2 regions of the Roseitalea porphyridii genome follow, and region 2 is predicted to be linked to the other one. Evidence: predicted binding sites of a transcription regulator. Region 2 holds the regulator's gene; the other holds the start of a gene.
The links. Region 2 encodes PhoB, which activates phosphate uptake and scavenging genes when phosphate is short. Its sites were predicted from a motif close to TGTCATNNANCTGTCAT; they were not measured.
Positions count from the first base shown of each region.

Region 1: the regulator PhoB is predicted to act here: its motif matches at 2,550-2,566, upstream of phnC (phosphonate ABC transporter ATP-binding protein).

Region 1 is NZ_CP036532.1:3,527,991-3,535,664, reverse strand. It holds gene E0E05_RS17290 (alpha-D-ribose 1-methylphosphonate 5-phosphate C-P-lyase PhnJ) at 1-310, shown strand, start outside; gene phnK (phosphonate C-P lyase system protein PhnK) at 307-1,197, shown strand; gene phnL (phosphonate C-P lyase system protein PhnL) at 1,201-1,905, shown strand; gene E0E05_RS17275 (DapH/DapD/GlmU-related protein) at 1,910-2,524, shown strand; gene phnC (phosphonate ABC transporter ATP-binding protein) at 2,641-3,474, shown strand; gene phnD (phosphonate ABC transporter substrate-binding protein) at 3,575-4,489, shown strand; gene phnE (phosphonate ABC transporter, permease protein PhnE) at 4,551-5,408, shown strand; gene phnE (phosphonate ABC transporter, permease protein PhnE) at 5,412-6,767, shown strand; gene E0E05_RS17250 (extracellular solute-binding protein) at 7,008-7,674, shown strand, end outside.
Region 2 is NZ_CP036532.1:400,418-408,091, reverse strand. It holds gene pstA (phosphate ABC transporter permease PstA) at 1-93, shown strand, start outside; gene pstB (phosphate ABC transporter ATP-binding protein PstB) at 189-935, shown strand; gene phoU (phosphate signaling complex protein PhoU) at 979-1,701, shown strand; gene phoB (phosphate regulon transcriptional regulator PhoB) at 1,732-2,424, shown strand; gene E0E05_RS01975 (GcrA family cell cycle regulator) at 2,560-3,114, opposite strand; gene E0E05_RS01970 (aspartate aminotransferase family protein) at 3,470-4,660, shown strand; gene argF (ornithine carbamoyltransferase) at 4,696-5,613, shown strand; gene E0E05_RS01960 (Hsp33 family molecular chaperone) at 5,637-6,638, shown strand; gene E0E05_RS01955 (efflux RND transporter periplasmic adaptor subunit) at 6,762-7,674, shown strand, end outside.

The DNA of each region.
Region 1 (7,674 bases), 410 kb from region 2:
GAAGTTCGACAACCCGAAGATGAACGACTGTGCCGCCCTGCAGCTGTTCGGCGCGGGCCGGGAGAAGCGCATCTACGCGGTGCCGCCCTATACCGAAGTGGTCAGCCTCGACTTCGAGGACTTCCCGTTCGAGGTGAACCGGTTCGAGGAGCCCTGCGCTTTGTGCGGTGCGGGCGAGGTCTATCTCGACGAGGTCATCACCGACGATCGCGGCGGGCGGATGTTCGTGTGCTCGGACACCGACCATTGCGAAAAGCGCCGCGAGGCGGGCCACCGGGGCGCCATGGCCGAAGAGGAGGCGACGGGATGACCACGCACGCAAGCACGGCTGCACCTCATCGCCAGCCTGTCGAGGGGCGAGGCAAAGCCGCAGGCCGGGTCCCTGGACAGACCCACGACGAGGCCTCCGCCGCCATCGCCGCCGACGAGACGCCGCTCCTGACGGCGCATGCGGTCTCGAAGTTCTACGGTCCCCGCATCGGCTGCAGGGATGTCAGCTTCGAGCTCTGGCCGGGCGAGGTTCTGGCCGTGGTCGGCGAAAGCGGTTCGGGCAAGACGACGCTGCTCAACTGCATCTCCACGCGCCTGATGCCGACGACCGGGTCGGTGACCTATCGGCTTGCCGACGGCGGCAGCCGCGAACTGTACCGGATGAGCGAGGCCGAACGGCGCATGCTGATGCGCACCGAATGGGGCTTCGTCCACCAGAACCCGGCCGACGGGCTGCGCATGACCGTCTCGGCGGGCGGCAATGTCGGCGAACGGCTGATGGCGACCGGCGCGCGCCACTACGGCAACATCCGCGCGGCGGCGACCGACTGGCTCGAACGGGTCGAGATCGCCGAAGACCGGATCGACGACCAGCCACGCGCCTTTTCGGGCGGGATGCGCCAGCGCCTGCAGATCGCCCGCAACCTCGTCACCGGACCGCGCCTGATCTTCATGGACGAGCCGACCGGCGGGCTCGACGTGTCGGTGCAGGCGCGCCTGCTCGATCTGCTGCGCGGGCTCGTCACCGATCTGGGCCTCGCCGCGATCGTCGTCACGCACGACCTCGCCGTCGCCCGGCTTCTGTCGCACCGGATGATGGTGATGAAGGACGGCCACGTCATCGAGACGGGCCTGACCGACCGTGTCCTCGACGACCCGCGCGAGGCCTACACCCAGCTTCTCGTTTCCTCGATCCTGCAGGCCTGAACCATGCCCGTTCCGTTGATCGTCTCCGATGTCGCCAAGAGCTTCACCATGCATCTGCGCGGCGGCATCGAGATTCCCGTGGTCGACCGCGTCGACTTCGCCATCGAGACGGGCCGCTGCGCCGTGCTCGGCGGGCCGTCGGGCATCGGCAAGTCGTCGATCCTGAAGATGCTCTACGGCAACTACGCGATCGACCGCGGCCAGGTGCTCGTGCGTCACCATGGGGCGGTCGTCGATCTCGCGGTTGCCGATCCGCGCCAGATCCTCGCCATCCGCCGCGACACGATCGGCTATGTCAGCCAGTTCCTGCGCGCGGTGCCGCGCGTTTCGGCACTCGATGTCGCCGCCGAACCGCTCGTGCAGCGCGGCGCCGATCCGGCCTCGGCGCGCGCACGCGCCGCGGACCTGTTTGCAAGGCTCAACCTGCCCGAGAAGCTGTGGGACCTGCCGCCGGCGACCTTCTCCGGGGGCGAGCAGCAGCGCGTCAACATCGCAAGGGGCTTCATCACCGACCATCCGGTGCTGCTGCTGGACGAGCCGACCGCCTCGCTGGACGCGGCCAACCGGGCCGTGGTCGCGCAGATGATCGAGGAGAAGAAGGACGCCGGGGTGGCGCTCCTGGGCATCTTCCACGACGCCGAACTGCGCGACAGGGTGGCCGACCGGATCATCGACGTGAGCGCGTTCGCGGCAAGGCGGGCGGCCTGAGGCGATGCCGAAGCTGAGCGAGCGGCCCTTCATCCACGCCACGGCCCGGGTGACCGACACCAGCCTTGGCCGCTACACCGAGATCGACGAGGGCTGCGTCGTCTCCGACTGCGAGATCGGCGACTATTCCTACCTGATCCGCCAGACCGAGGCCTGGTGCGCGACCATCGGCAAGTTCGCCAACATCGCCAGCCATGTGCGCATCAATGCCACCAACCACCCGACGTGGCGCGCAACGCAGCACCACTTCACCTACCGGGCCGGCGATTATTTCGACGATGCCGAAAACGAGGCCGGGTTCTTCGACTGGCGGCGGGCCAATCGCGTCATCATCGGGCACGATGTCTGGATCGGGCATGGCGCAATCATCCTGCCGGGAGTCACGGTGGGCAACGGCGCGGTGATCGGCTCGGGCGCCGTGGTCAGCCGGGACGTGCAATCCTACACGATCGTCGGCGGCGTGCCGGCGCGGCCGATCCGCGCCCGCCTCGAACCGGACCTCGCCGAGCGCATGGAGCGGCTTGCCTGGTGGGACTGGAGCCATGGCGCGCTGCGCGCCGCGCTCGACGACTTCCGCCAACTCGACGCGGCCGGCTTCCTTATCAAGTACGGGGCGTGACGGGGCCGCGGCCGGGCCTGTGGACTGTTACGCAACTGACATCGTTCTGACATCCACCGTTCACATCCTGCCGGTAGGGCCGATGCTTGTGTGCGCTCGCCAAAGGCCCTTCACGGATGCTCCAGCTCGATAAAGTCACCCGCCGCTTCGGCACGAAGGTCGCCGTCGACAACGTCACGATCGAGGTCCCCGAGGGACAGATGGTCGGCGTGATCGGCGCATCGGGAGCGGGCAAGTCGACCCTGCTGCGAATGATCAACCGGCTGATCGACACGACCGAGGGCGAGATCGCCTTTGCCGGAACCAACGTATCGACGCTGAAGGGCCAGAAGCTGCGCAACTGGCAGCGCGACTGCGCGATGATCTTCCAGCAGTTCAACCTCGTGCAGCGGCTCGACGTCGTCTCGAACGTGCTGCACGGCATGCTCAATGGGCGCAGCACGCTGGCGACGGTCTTCAATGTCTGGCCGCGCCAGGATATCGAGCGCGCCGTCGAAATCCTCGAGCGGCTCGGCGTCGCCGAGAACGCCGCCAAGCGGGCCGAGGCGCTCTCGGGCGGCCAGCAGCAGCGCGTGGCGATCGCCCGGGCGCTGATGCAGCAGCCCAAGGTGATCCTCGCCGACGAGCCGATCGCCTCGCTCGATCCGCGCAACGCGCAGATCGTCATGCAGGCGCTGCGCGACATCAACCGCGACGACGGCATCACCGTCATCACCAACCTGCACACGCTCGATACGGCGCGCACCTATTGCGAGCGCATCATCGGCATGCAGGCGGGCAAGGTCGTCTTCGACGGCGGTCCGGATGAACTCACCGAAGCGGCGGCGCGGGACATCTACGGCGCCGACGGCCTGGCGGAGGCGTTTTCGGAGGCGACGACGTCGACCTCGCTGGGCCTGCCGCAGCGACCCCGGAAACCGGCCAGCGAGCTGGAGGCGATGCCCGCCTGACACTCCCCGATACCCGGCAGACAGGTCAGCTGACCGGGGTTTCACGCAAGAGACCAAACCGGAGCACGGGTCCACCCGTCAAACAATCACGGAGCATCACATGCTTAAGAAACTTCTCGTCGCAACGACGGCCGTCGCCGCGCTCGCAGCCGGCTCGTTCTCGGTCGCCGCCCAGGAGATCTCGGAGTTCCGCATCGGCATTCTCGGCGGCGAAAACGCCCAGGATCGTCTCGCCTCGAACGAATGCGTCCGCGCCTACATCGAGGACCTGCTCGGCGTCGAAACCAAGCTGTTCACGCCGGCCGACTATGACGGCGTGATCCAGGGCCTGCTCGGCGGCACGATCGACATGGCATGGCTGGGCGCGTCCGGTTATGCCAAGACCTATCTGACCGATCCCGAAGCGGTCGATGTCGTGCTCGTCAAGACCAACCTCGACGGCTCGTTCGCCTATCATTCGATCGGTTTCGCCCGCAAGGACAGCGGCATCACCTCGCTCGAAGACATGCAGGGCAAGACCTTCGGCTTCGGCGATCCCAACTCGACCTCGGGCTACCTGATCCCGTCCATCGAAATCCCCGCCGCAACCGGCTCGACCATGGAGCCGGGCGAATATTTCGGTGACGTCGTGTTCACCGGCGGCCACGAGCAGACCATCGTCGCGGTCAAGAACGGCGACATCGACGCCGGCGTGACCTGGGCCGACGGCCAGGGCGCCTGGGAAGACGGCTACAATTCGGGTGCCCTGCGCAAGGCATCGGACTCCGGCATCATCGACATGAACGACATCGTCGAGATCTGGAAGTCCAAGCCGATCCCGGAAGGCCCGATCGTCCTGCGTCGCGCGCTGCCCGACGACGTGAAGGCCGAAGTGGTGTCGTTCCTGGAAGGACTGCACGCCCAGGACGAGCAGTGCGCCTACAACATGGCCGCAGGTGAGACCGCCGGTTTCCGCCCGATCACCCACGACGCCTACGAGACGATCATCGAAGTCCGCAAGGCCAAGGGCGAGTAATCGCGTCCAACAGCAAGCCGGGCGGCCTTCGCCGCCCGGTTCTGACCAAGGTTGATCCCCGATGACCGACGTTCTGGTTGGCGGCCCGCAGGCCGTGAAGGACCGCTACATGGAGCTTGCTCGCCAGAAGCAGCTCTATAACGTCATCATCGTCATCATTTTCGCGCTTCTGATGATCGGCGGCTATCAGCTCGCCAACTCGCGCAATGCCGGTGGTTTCCTGAACGGGGTCGGCAACTTCTGGGACTTTCCGTCCGAGATCGTCAGCGAGGCGGCGGAAAAGGCCGCCAACCTGCCCGGGCTGATGTGGCAGTTTTTGCCCTCGCTCATCGAGACGTTGAACATCGCCGCCGTGTCGACGCTGATCGGCGCGATCGCGGGCGTGTTCCTGTCGCTGCTTTCGACGCGCGGCCTCGCCCGGTTCCCGCGCATGATTCCCGTCTTCCGACGTTTCATGGACACGCTTCGCGCGTTTCCCGAGATCGTGATCGCGCTCGTTCTGATCTTCATCCTGGGCGGCGGGCCGGTGCCGGCGATGATCGCCATCGCGCTGCACACGGCCGGCGCGCTCGGCAAGCTGTTCTCGGAGGTCAACGAGAACGCCGACCTGCGCCCGGTCGAGGGGCTGACATCGGTCGGCGCGAGCTGGTCGCAGCGCATGTGGCTGGGGATCGTGCCGCAGGTGATGCCCAACTGGCTGTCCTATACGCTGCTGCGATTCGAGATCAACGTGCGCGCCTCGGCCATTCTGGGCTTCGTCGGCTCGGGCGGCATCGGCTACGATCTGAAGCTCGCCATGCAATGGGGGCAAGGCCGCTACGACGAGGTCGTCGCGATCTTCATCATCCTGTTCATGGCGATCGTGCTGATCGACCAGCTTTCGAGCCGCTACCGCAACCGGCTCGTCAAGGGGGTCTGACCCATGTCCGGCACCGCCACCGCATCGTCCGCACCCTCGGGCGCCGAACTGAAGGATCTGGTCGCGCGGTCGATGAACCGGCGCAAATGGGCCGCGATCTCGGTCCCGGTGATCATCTTCCTCTATCTGGTCTACGTGTTCTTCGCCTTCGACATCGCAGGCCTCGTCGAGCGGGCGCGGATGGACAATGCGCGCATCCTCGTTTCGGACTTCGTCTCCTACAAGACCCATGTCGAGCGTGATGCGCGCAACGATATGATCACCATCGCGATCGAAGGCGAGAACAAGGGAACCTACCCCGAGGGCACCAAGCCCGACTGGGTCGAATTCGGCGAAACGGGGCCGATCATCGATCTGGGGCAGGGCCATGTCGTCACCTATGTCGAGGACGGCGCGATCTACAGCTATCCGGGCTATGGCGAGATCGTTCTGGGCCTCGTCGACAACCGGGTCGAGGTGGTCACGCCGGAGGCGGCGCTGCCCGAAACGGTCGACCTGAACGCCTCGCGGACCCGGGCGACGCTGACGACCGACGCCGGTCGCCTGTCGCTGACCCGGAACCGGACCGAGACGTTCAAGTACGATTACGGCTGGGAGCTCTTCTTCTTCACGCTCGACAGCCCTTTCCACGGCAAGAGCCTGGGCGAACTGACCGCGCTGGCGCTCTGGGGCGAGCGCGTCGATCCCGCGCGGCCGAACTTCGTCGGGATGGTCTCGGATTTCTGGAACAACCAGATGTGGCGGCACAAGGACGTCATGTGGGCCATCTTCGAGACGATCCTGATGGCGTTTCTGGGCACGATGACCGCCGCGCTCGTGGCGCTGCCGCTGGCCTTCATCGCCGCGCTGAATTTCACCCCGTCCCGGATCCTGCGCCAGTTCGTGCGACGCATCTTCGATTTCGTGCGCGGGGTCGACGGGCTGATCTGGACGATCATCCTCAGCCGCGCCTTCGGGCCCGGACCGCTGACCGGTTCGCTCGCCATCGCGATCACCGACGCGGGCAGCTTCGGCAAGATGTTCTCGGAGGCGCTCGAGAATGTCGACGACAAGCAGATCGAGGGCGTGCAGTCCACCGGCGCCAACGCCTTCCAGCGCGCCCGCTTTGCGGTGATGCCGCAGGTCGTCCCGATTTTCCTGAGCCAGGTGCTGTACTATTTCGAATCCAACACCCGAAGCGCGACCGTGATCGGCGCGATTGTCGGCGGCGGCATCGGCCTCCTGCTGACCCAGGCGATCATCACCCAGAAGGACTGGGAGGAGGTCAGCTACTACATCGTGCTGATCGTCCTGATGGTGATCATGATGGACACGCTGTCGGGCTGGCTGCGCAGCAAGCTGATCGGCCGGTCTTCGTAGGACGCGCGGCAACGGGCGATCGCGCCGGCTTTCCGGTTCCGGCCCGGCATAGCCTTTTCCACATCTTGGGGCCCCGGAAGCGGCCCGCCGGCGCGCCCCTGATGACAGTTTCATGACGGTCTTCGCCCGCCGCACGCGCTGTCACAATTGTTTCGTCGATCTGTCATCGATCGTTCAACGGCCGCCCATATCGAACCCTCGATGTACCCATCCATCAACAACACCCTTGGGAGAACGACGATGAAAAAGGCGCTTATGGCGGCCTCCGCGCTTGCCCTGACCATGTCCGTGGCAAACGCCGAGCCGGTCGAAATCGAACTGTGGCACGCCATGGGCGGCGCGCTCGGAGAAGCCACCAACGCGGTTGCCGAGCAGTTCAACGCCAGCCAGGACGCATACAACCTGACGCCCATCTACAAGGGCAACTACGAAGAGACCCTGACCGCCACCATCGCCGCCTTCCGCGCCGGCGAGCATCCCAACATCGTGCAGGTGTTCGACGCCGGCGCCGCCACGATCATCGGCGCCGAGGGCGCGGTGATCCCGGCCCAGGACCTGATCGAGCAGGCCGGCATCGAGTTCCGCGACGACTACATTCCGGGCGTTGCCAACTTCTACGCCGACGCCGACGGCAAGATGGTCGGCATGCCGTTCAACTCCTCCACGCCGATCCTGTACTACAATGTCGAGGCCCTCGAGGAAGCCGGCGTCGAACCGCCGACCACCTGGGAAGAGTTCGAGCAGATCGCGCCCGCGCTGAAGGAAGCCGGCTACGTGCCGATGGCGCAGTCGCACCTGCCCTGGATCTTCACCGAGAACTTCATGTCGCGGCACAACCTTCAGTTCGCCACCAATGCGAACGGCTATGAGGGCGCCGAGGGCACCGAACTTCTGGTCAATGTCGAGC
Region 2 (7,674 bases):
ACGTCGGGCGCGATCATCATCCTTCTCGGGTTCCTGGCGGTGATGAACATCACGGCGATCATCCTGCGCCGCCGCTTCGAGCGCCGGTGGTAACGAACATGAGGACCACGGACATGAAAGTCGACACCGAACAGGGCTTCGCCGATACCAGCGCGGCGGTGGCCGGATCCAACGAATTCCCGGTCAAGATGAATGGCAGGAACGTCAACGTCTTCTACGGCGAGAAGCAGGCCATCATCGACGTGAACCTCGAGATCCGCGAACGGCAGGTGACCGCGCTGATCGGCCCGTCCGGTTGCGGCAAGTCGACCTATCTGCGCTGCCTGAACCGGATGAACGACACGATCGAGGGTTGCCGCGTGACCGGCGAGATCACGCTCGACGAGGAGGACGTCTACGATCCGAACGTCGACGTGGTCGAACTGCGCGCGCGGGTCGGCATGGTCTTCCAGAAGCCGAACCCGTTCCCCAAGTCGATCTACGAGAACGTCTCCTACGGCCCGCGCATTCACGGCCTGGCCCGCAACAAGGCCGAACTGGACGAGGTGGTCGAGGCCAGCCTGCGCGGCGCCGGCCTGTGGGAGGAGGTCAAGGACCGGCTGCTGGAGCCCGGCACGGGCCTTTCGGGCGGTCAGCAGCAGCGCCTTTGCATCGCGCGCGCCATCGCCGTGTCGCCAGAGGTCATCCTGATGGATGAGCCCTGCTCGGCGCTCGACCCGATCGCCACGGCCATCGTCGAGGAGCTGATCGACGAGCTGCGCCAGAACTACACGATCGCGATCGTCACCCACTCCATGCAGCAGGCCGCGCGCGTGTCGCAGCGCACCGCCATGTTCCATTTGGGCGAACTGGTCGAAGTCGACGATACCGAAACGATGTTCACCAACCCGTCCGAAAAGCGCACGCAGGACTACATTACGGGACGCTTCGGCTGAGATGGACGAACAACCCGAAAACACCGACCCGAGCGGACCCGCCATGATGTCACAGCACACCGTCACCGCGTTCGAGGAAGACATGAGCTTCCTGGCGCACAAGATCGCCGAAATGGGCGGTCACGCCGAGCGCATGCTGGAGCAGGCCGTCCGCTCGCTGGTCGAGAACGACCGCCAGCTCGCGCGTCGGGTCATCACCGATGATCTGGTGCTCGACGAGGCGCTGGCGCTGATCGACGACAAGTCGGTGCTCGTCATCGCCCAGCGTCAGCCGGTCGCCAGCGACCTGCGCGAGGTGTTCGCGGCGATCCGCATCTCGACCGATCTCGAACGGATCGGCGATCTGGCCAAGAACATCGCCAAGCGCGTCGAGGCGATCAACGAGGGCAGCCACGGCGTGCGCCTGGCGCGCGGCATCGACCATCTGTGCGAACTGGCGCTGGCCCAGCTCAAGGAGGTGCTCGACGCCTACGGCACGCGGTCGACCGACAAGCTGTCGATGATCCGCGATCGCGACGACGAGATCGACGCGATGTACACCTCGCTGTTCCGCGAGCTTCTCACCTACATGATGGAAGATCCGCGCAACATCACGACCTGTACGCACCTTCTGTTCTGCGCCAAGAACATCGAACGCATCGGCGACCATGCCACCAACATCGCCGAGGCGGTCTACTACATGGTGGAAGGCGAGAAGATGCCGCCCTACCGGCCCAAGGAAGACAAGAGCCACCGCATCAGCGTGGACCCGAACGAGGACGACTAGGGTCGAGATTACTGACGGAAGACGACAGCCATGAGTGCGACACCCACGATCATGGTCGCCGAGGACGAGGAAGCACTGAGCGTCCTCCTTCGCTACAATCTGGAATCGGAAGGCTACAAGGTCAGCACGGTGCTGCGCGGCGACGAGGCCGAGATCGCCCTGCAGGAGACGCCGCCCGACCTTTTGATCCTGGACTGGATGCTGCCGGGCCTGAGCGGCATCGAGCTGTGCCGGCGCCTGCGCGCGCGCACCGAGACGCAGCGCCTTCCGATCATCATGCTGACCGCGCGGGGCGAGGAAAGCGAGCGCATTCGCGGCCTGTCGACGGGTGCCGACGACTATGTGGTCAAGCCGTTCTCGACGCCGGAACTGATGGCCCGCGTCAAGGCGATGCTGCGCCGCGCGCGGCCGGAAATCGTCGCCTCCCTGCTCAAGGTCGGCGACATCGAACTCGACCGGGAGACCCATCGGGTCTACCGCAACGGCCGCGAGATCAAGCTGGGTCCGACCGAATTCCGCCTGCTCGAGTTCTTCCTGCAGGCGCCGGGTCGGGTCTTCTCGCGCGGCCAGCTGCTCGACGGCGTTTGGGGCGAGAACATCTATGTCGACGACCGCACGGTCGACGTGCATATCGGCCGGCTGCGCAAGTCGATCAATTATGGCCGGCTGCGCGACCCGATCCGCACCGTGCGCGGCGCCGGCTACGCGCTCGAGGGCAACTGAGAGCGCTTTCCGCCTTTGCGGACCCGGTCGGACACGGCAACCCTCCCGGCATTTTCCAGGCAGACAAACAAAAGGCCGCGGCGGGGTCGCCACGGCCAATCTGTTACGCCATTGTTTTTGGGGAGAAGCTCTGTGTCAGCGCGGTCTCCTGCGCTCGTTCTGCTGGAAGGCCAGCTTGCCGTGATACTTGCAATAGGGTGACTTCTCCTCGGTCGAATGACCGCAGAAGTAGAACTCGTCCGTCAGCGGATCGCCATAGGGCCACTTGCAGGTATTCTCGCTCAACTCGGTCAGCGGCAGACGCTTGGCGATCGGAACGACCACGTCCTCGATCGGCCGAAGGTCCGGCGCGACCAGCGCCTCGGCGTCCGGGCTCTGCTTGAGCGCGGTCGCCGTCATGCCGCGCGATACGGCCGTGCCGCCGCGCACGGTCGACCCGCCATAGGCGCTCGTACGCGTTCCACCGCCCTGGTGGACGGCGCCGGCGACCCGCGGCGGCGCGGTCGTCCGTTTCGGCCGCGGTGCGCTGCTCTTGGTGCTCTTGGCGCGGCCCGAAAGCTTGAGACGGTGCACCTTGCCGATCACCGCGTTGCGGCTGACACCGCCGAGCTTGGCCGCGATCTGGCTTGCGCTCAGACCGTCCGCCCAGAGTTTCTTAAGCAATTCAACACGTTCGTCAGTCCAGCTCACGATCGTCTCCATTTCCATACGCAGAATCCGGACCTGTTGCTCGGTCTCACTGGGAAGGACCGGCGAACCTACGCGCGACCTGGGAACGATATTCTGCGGGGCGTCCTGCTCCGTCCGCTCAAGCTACAATAGCGGTTGACTCCTGTTCAAGAGTCGCCAACGGGGACTGAATCGATTTTTCCCTTTATCCCCAGTTTGGCCAACCGCCCAAAAGCTTCTGTGGACCCGCCGGGTGGCGGCTTGTTTGCGGCGCAATTGACGAAACGCCGGCGCCCGACTATGCATGACGGGCCGCTCGCAATGGGCGGCATTTTCGTTTGGCGACCATCGCCGGCAATGTTCGCAGGTTCCGGTCATGAACACGCACATGCCCCTGTTCGATACCTACAAGCGCGCGCCGCTCACCGTCGAACGCGGCGAAGGCGTCTGGCTGCACGACGTGGCGGGCGCCGCTTATCTCGACTTCGGCAGCGGCATCGCGGTGAACGCGCTGGGCCACGCCCATCCCCATCTGGTCGAGGCGCTCACCGAGCAGGCGAAAAAGCTCTGGCACACGTCGAACCTTTACGAGATCCCGGGCCAGACACGGCTTGCCGACCGGCTTTGCGAGGCGACCTTCGCCGACCGGGTCTTCTTCGCCAATTCGGGCGCCGAGGCGATCGAATGCGCGATCAAGACCGCGCGCCGCTATTTCCACGTGCGCGGCGAGCCCGGGCGCGTCGACATCATCACATTCGAGGGCGCCTTCCACGGCCGGACGCTGGCGACGATCGCCGCCGGCGGCCAGGCGAAATATCTGGAGGGCTTCGGCCCCAAGGCGCCCGGCTTCGTGCAGGTGCCGTTCGCGGACATCGAGGCCGCCAGGGCCGCCGTCACCGAGACGACGGCGGCGATCCTGATCGAGCCGATCCAGGGCGAGGGCGGCATTCGCGTCGTTTCCGAGCAGACGCTGCGCGAGTTGCGGGCGCTGTGCGACGAGCACGGCCTGCTGCTGATCTTCGACGAGATCCAGTGCGGCATGGGGCGGACGGGGCGGCTGTTCGCGCACGAGCATGCAGGCGTCACGCCGGACATCATGGCCTCGGCCAAGGCGCTCGGCGGCGGTTTTCCGGTCGGTGCGTGCCTCGCCACCGAGGATGCCGCAAGCGGCATGGTGCCGGGCGTGCACGGCACCACCTATGGCGGCAATCCGCTGGCGATGGCCGTCGGCAATGCCGTGCTCGACGTGATGCTGGCGGACGGGTTCCTCGAAACGGTCGAACGCCGCGCCCTGAGGCTCAAGCAGGGCCTGCACGGTCTGGTCGACCAGTTCCCGGACGTCTTCACCGAGGTGCGCGGCACCGGGCTGATGGCCGGCCTTCAATGCGCCCTGCCGAACACGCAGGTCGTTGCGGCATTGTTTGACGGTCACATGCTTGTCGTTCCCGCCGGAGACAATGTCATCCGCATCCTGCCCCCGCTGATCGCCACCGACGCGGAGATCGCCGAGGGCATCTCGCGCCTCGAGGCCGCCGCGCGCGGCCTGTCGGCCAGCCACGCGGCCTGAGCCGTTTCCCCGCCAACCCGCCATCCGGTGCCGACATGAGTGCTCGCCATTTCCTAGATCTTTCCGCCGTCGAAGCGGACCAGCTGCGCGCCATCGTCGACGGGGCCCGGGCCGGCAAGGCCGCGCTCAGGGCGGGCACGGCCGGTAAGCCGCTCGAAGGCAAGGCGCTGGCGATGATCTTCGAGAAGCCGTCGACACGCACGCGCGTGTCGTTCGATGTCGGCATGCGCCAGCTCGGCGGAGAGACGATCATGCTGACCGGCGGCGAGATGCAGCTTGGCCGCGACGAGACGATCGCCGACACGGCCCGCGTGCTGTCGCGCTATGTCGACATCATCATGATCCGCACGCATGCCCATGATCGGCTGAAGGAACTGGCCGACGCGGCGACCGTGCCGGTGATCAACGCCCTGACCGACGCCACCCACCCCTGCCAGATCATGGCCGACGTGATGACCTTCGAGGAGCATCGCGGCGCCATCGCCGGCAAGCGCGTCGCCTGGTCCGGCGACGGCAACAACGTGCTGCATTCGATGATCGAGGCCAGCGCCCGGTTCGGCTTCGAACTGGCGGTCGCGGTGCCCGCTGGCAACGAACCCGATCGTTCCTATATGGAGTGGGCGCGCGGCCATGGCGGCAAGGTCTCCGTCACCCACGATCCGGAAGTGGCCGTGCGCGATGCCGACGCCGTTGTCACCGACACCTGGGTCTCGATGGGCCAGGAAGAACGTGCCCGCGGCCACAATGTGTTCATGCCCTATCAGGTCAATCAGGCGCTCATGGCGCACGCCAGACCCGACGCGCTGTTCATGCACTGCCTGCCGGCCCATCGCGGCGAGGAAGTCACGGACGACGTCATCGACGGTCCGCAGTCGGTGGTCCTGGACGAGGCCGAGAACCGGATGCACGTCCAGAAGGCGATCATCGCCTGGTGTCTGGGCGAGACGCTCTGAGCGAGCAAACGAAAGACGACACGATGTCCGATATCTCCTCAACGCCGGCCGGATTTGACCAGCCGGCGGACCCGATGCCCGTCGGCCTCGATGCCGTGGTGCCGTTCCAGGTCGATGCGCTGGATGCGCGCGGCCGCGCCGTGCTTCTTGGCGACGCGCTCGACGCGATCCTGTCGCGTCACGCCTATCCCGAGCCCGTCGCGCGGCTGCTCGGCGAGATGGCCGTGCTCACCGTGCTGCTCGGCTCCTCGCTGAAGTTCGAGGGCAAGTTCATCGTCCAGGCGCAGACCGACGGACCGGTCTCGCTGCTGGTGGTCGATTTCGTCACGCCCGGCGCGGTCCGCGGCTATGCGCGGTTCGACGCCGAAGAAGTCGCCGCCGCCGAAGCGGCCGGCCAGGCCCTGCCAGAGGACCTGCTCGGCCACGGCACGCTGGCGCTGACTGTCGATCAGGGTGCGCACATGCAGCGCTATCAGGGCATCGTTGAGCTCGATGGCGCCTCGCTCGAGGAGATCGCGCGCAACTATTTCCGCCAGTCCGAGCAGATCCCCACCGAGGTGCGGCTCGCCGTGGGCCGGCTCTCCACGCGCGCCGCCGACGGTTCGGTCGAGCAGTCCTGGCGCGCCGGCGGCATCGTCGCGCAGTTCCTGCCCGAGGCGCCCGAACGCATGCGGCACGCCGACCTTCATCCGGGCGATGCCCCCGAAGGGGCCGAAATCCACGCGCTGGAGGACGACGACGCCTGGGCGGAGGTCAAGGCGCTGCTCGCCACCATCGACGACGACGAATTGATCGACGAGGGCGTCGGCGTGCACCGGCTGCTGTTCCGGCTGTTCCACGAGCGCGGCGTGCGTGTCTACGATCCGCAGGCGATCGGCGAGCGGTGCACCTGCTCGCGCGAGAAGGTGGCCGCCGTTCTCGAGTCGCTCTCGGACGCCGACAAGGCCGAAGCCGAGACCGACGGCACGATCACGATCACCTGCGAGTTCTGCTCGACCGTCTATACCTTCCGCACCGAAGACTGATCCTCGGCGGGCTGCGGGGCGTTTCCGGTCGGTCAGGCACGGCCGGCGCGGCCCGCGTTTATGACGAAGAGTTAACTTGTCGTGGCAGCGCCGGCCAATAAGGTCTGCGTGAAAGGCGCACCGATGCTGAAAACCGTCCGGGAAAACCAGATCGTCGACGATGGTCCCGATGTCGCCGAGCGCCCGAAGCGGCGCCCGCTCGCGACGACGGCGCGCGCCGTGCTTCAGATCGTCCTGATGGTCGCGGTGCTGGCCGGCGCTTATCTGGTCATGGAACGGCTGATTGCCGCCGCACCCGAACGGACCGCCCGGCCACGGCCGGAAGTCTCGGTGCCGGTCGAGGCCATGACCGCGCAGGTCCGCGACCAGCGGCCGCGCGTCGATGTCTTCGGCGAGGTGACGGCGGCGCGGGCCATCGACATCCGCCCGCCGGTTTCCGGCGAGATCGTCGAGATCAACCCGGCGCTGTCGGCCGGCAACCGGGTCGAACAGGGCGAACTCCTCTTCGCCATCGATCCGTTCGATGTGGAGGTGGCACTGGCCGAGGCCCGCGCGAACCTGGCGCAGACCGAAGCGACCGTGGCCGAGATCGAGGCGCGGCTCGTCTCCGAGCAGGCGCAGCTCGAAAGCGCGCGCGAACAGCTCGCGCTGGCGCGCAGCGACCTCGAGCGGGCCGAACAGCTGCGGGCCAACGGCACGCTGACCGCCAAGCAGGTCGAGGACCGGACGCTGGTGGTCTCGCAGCGCCAGCAGGCCGTCTCGCAGCGCGTCAACAACCTCGCCATCGAAGAGGCGCGACTGGACCAGCAGCGCGCCGTTCTTGCCCGGCAGGAACTGGGCGTTCGCCGCGCCGAGCGCAACCTCGGCGACAGCGCCGTGCGTGCGCCCTTTGCCGGGGTGATCCGCTCCTCGACCGTCGAGACCGGCCGGATCGTTGCGGCCAACGATGTGGCGGTCGCCATGTATGACGACAGCGCGCTCGATGTGCGCTTCACGCTGACCGACGCGCAATATGGCCGCATCGCCACCGACGCCG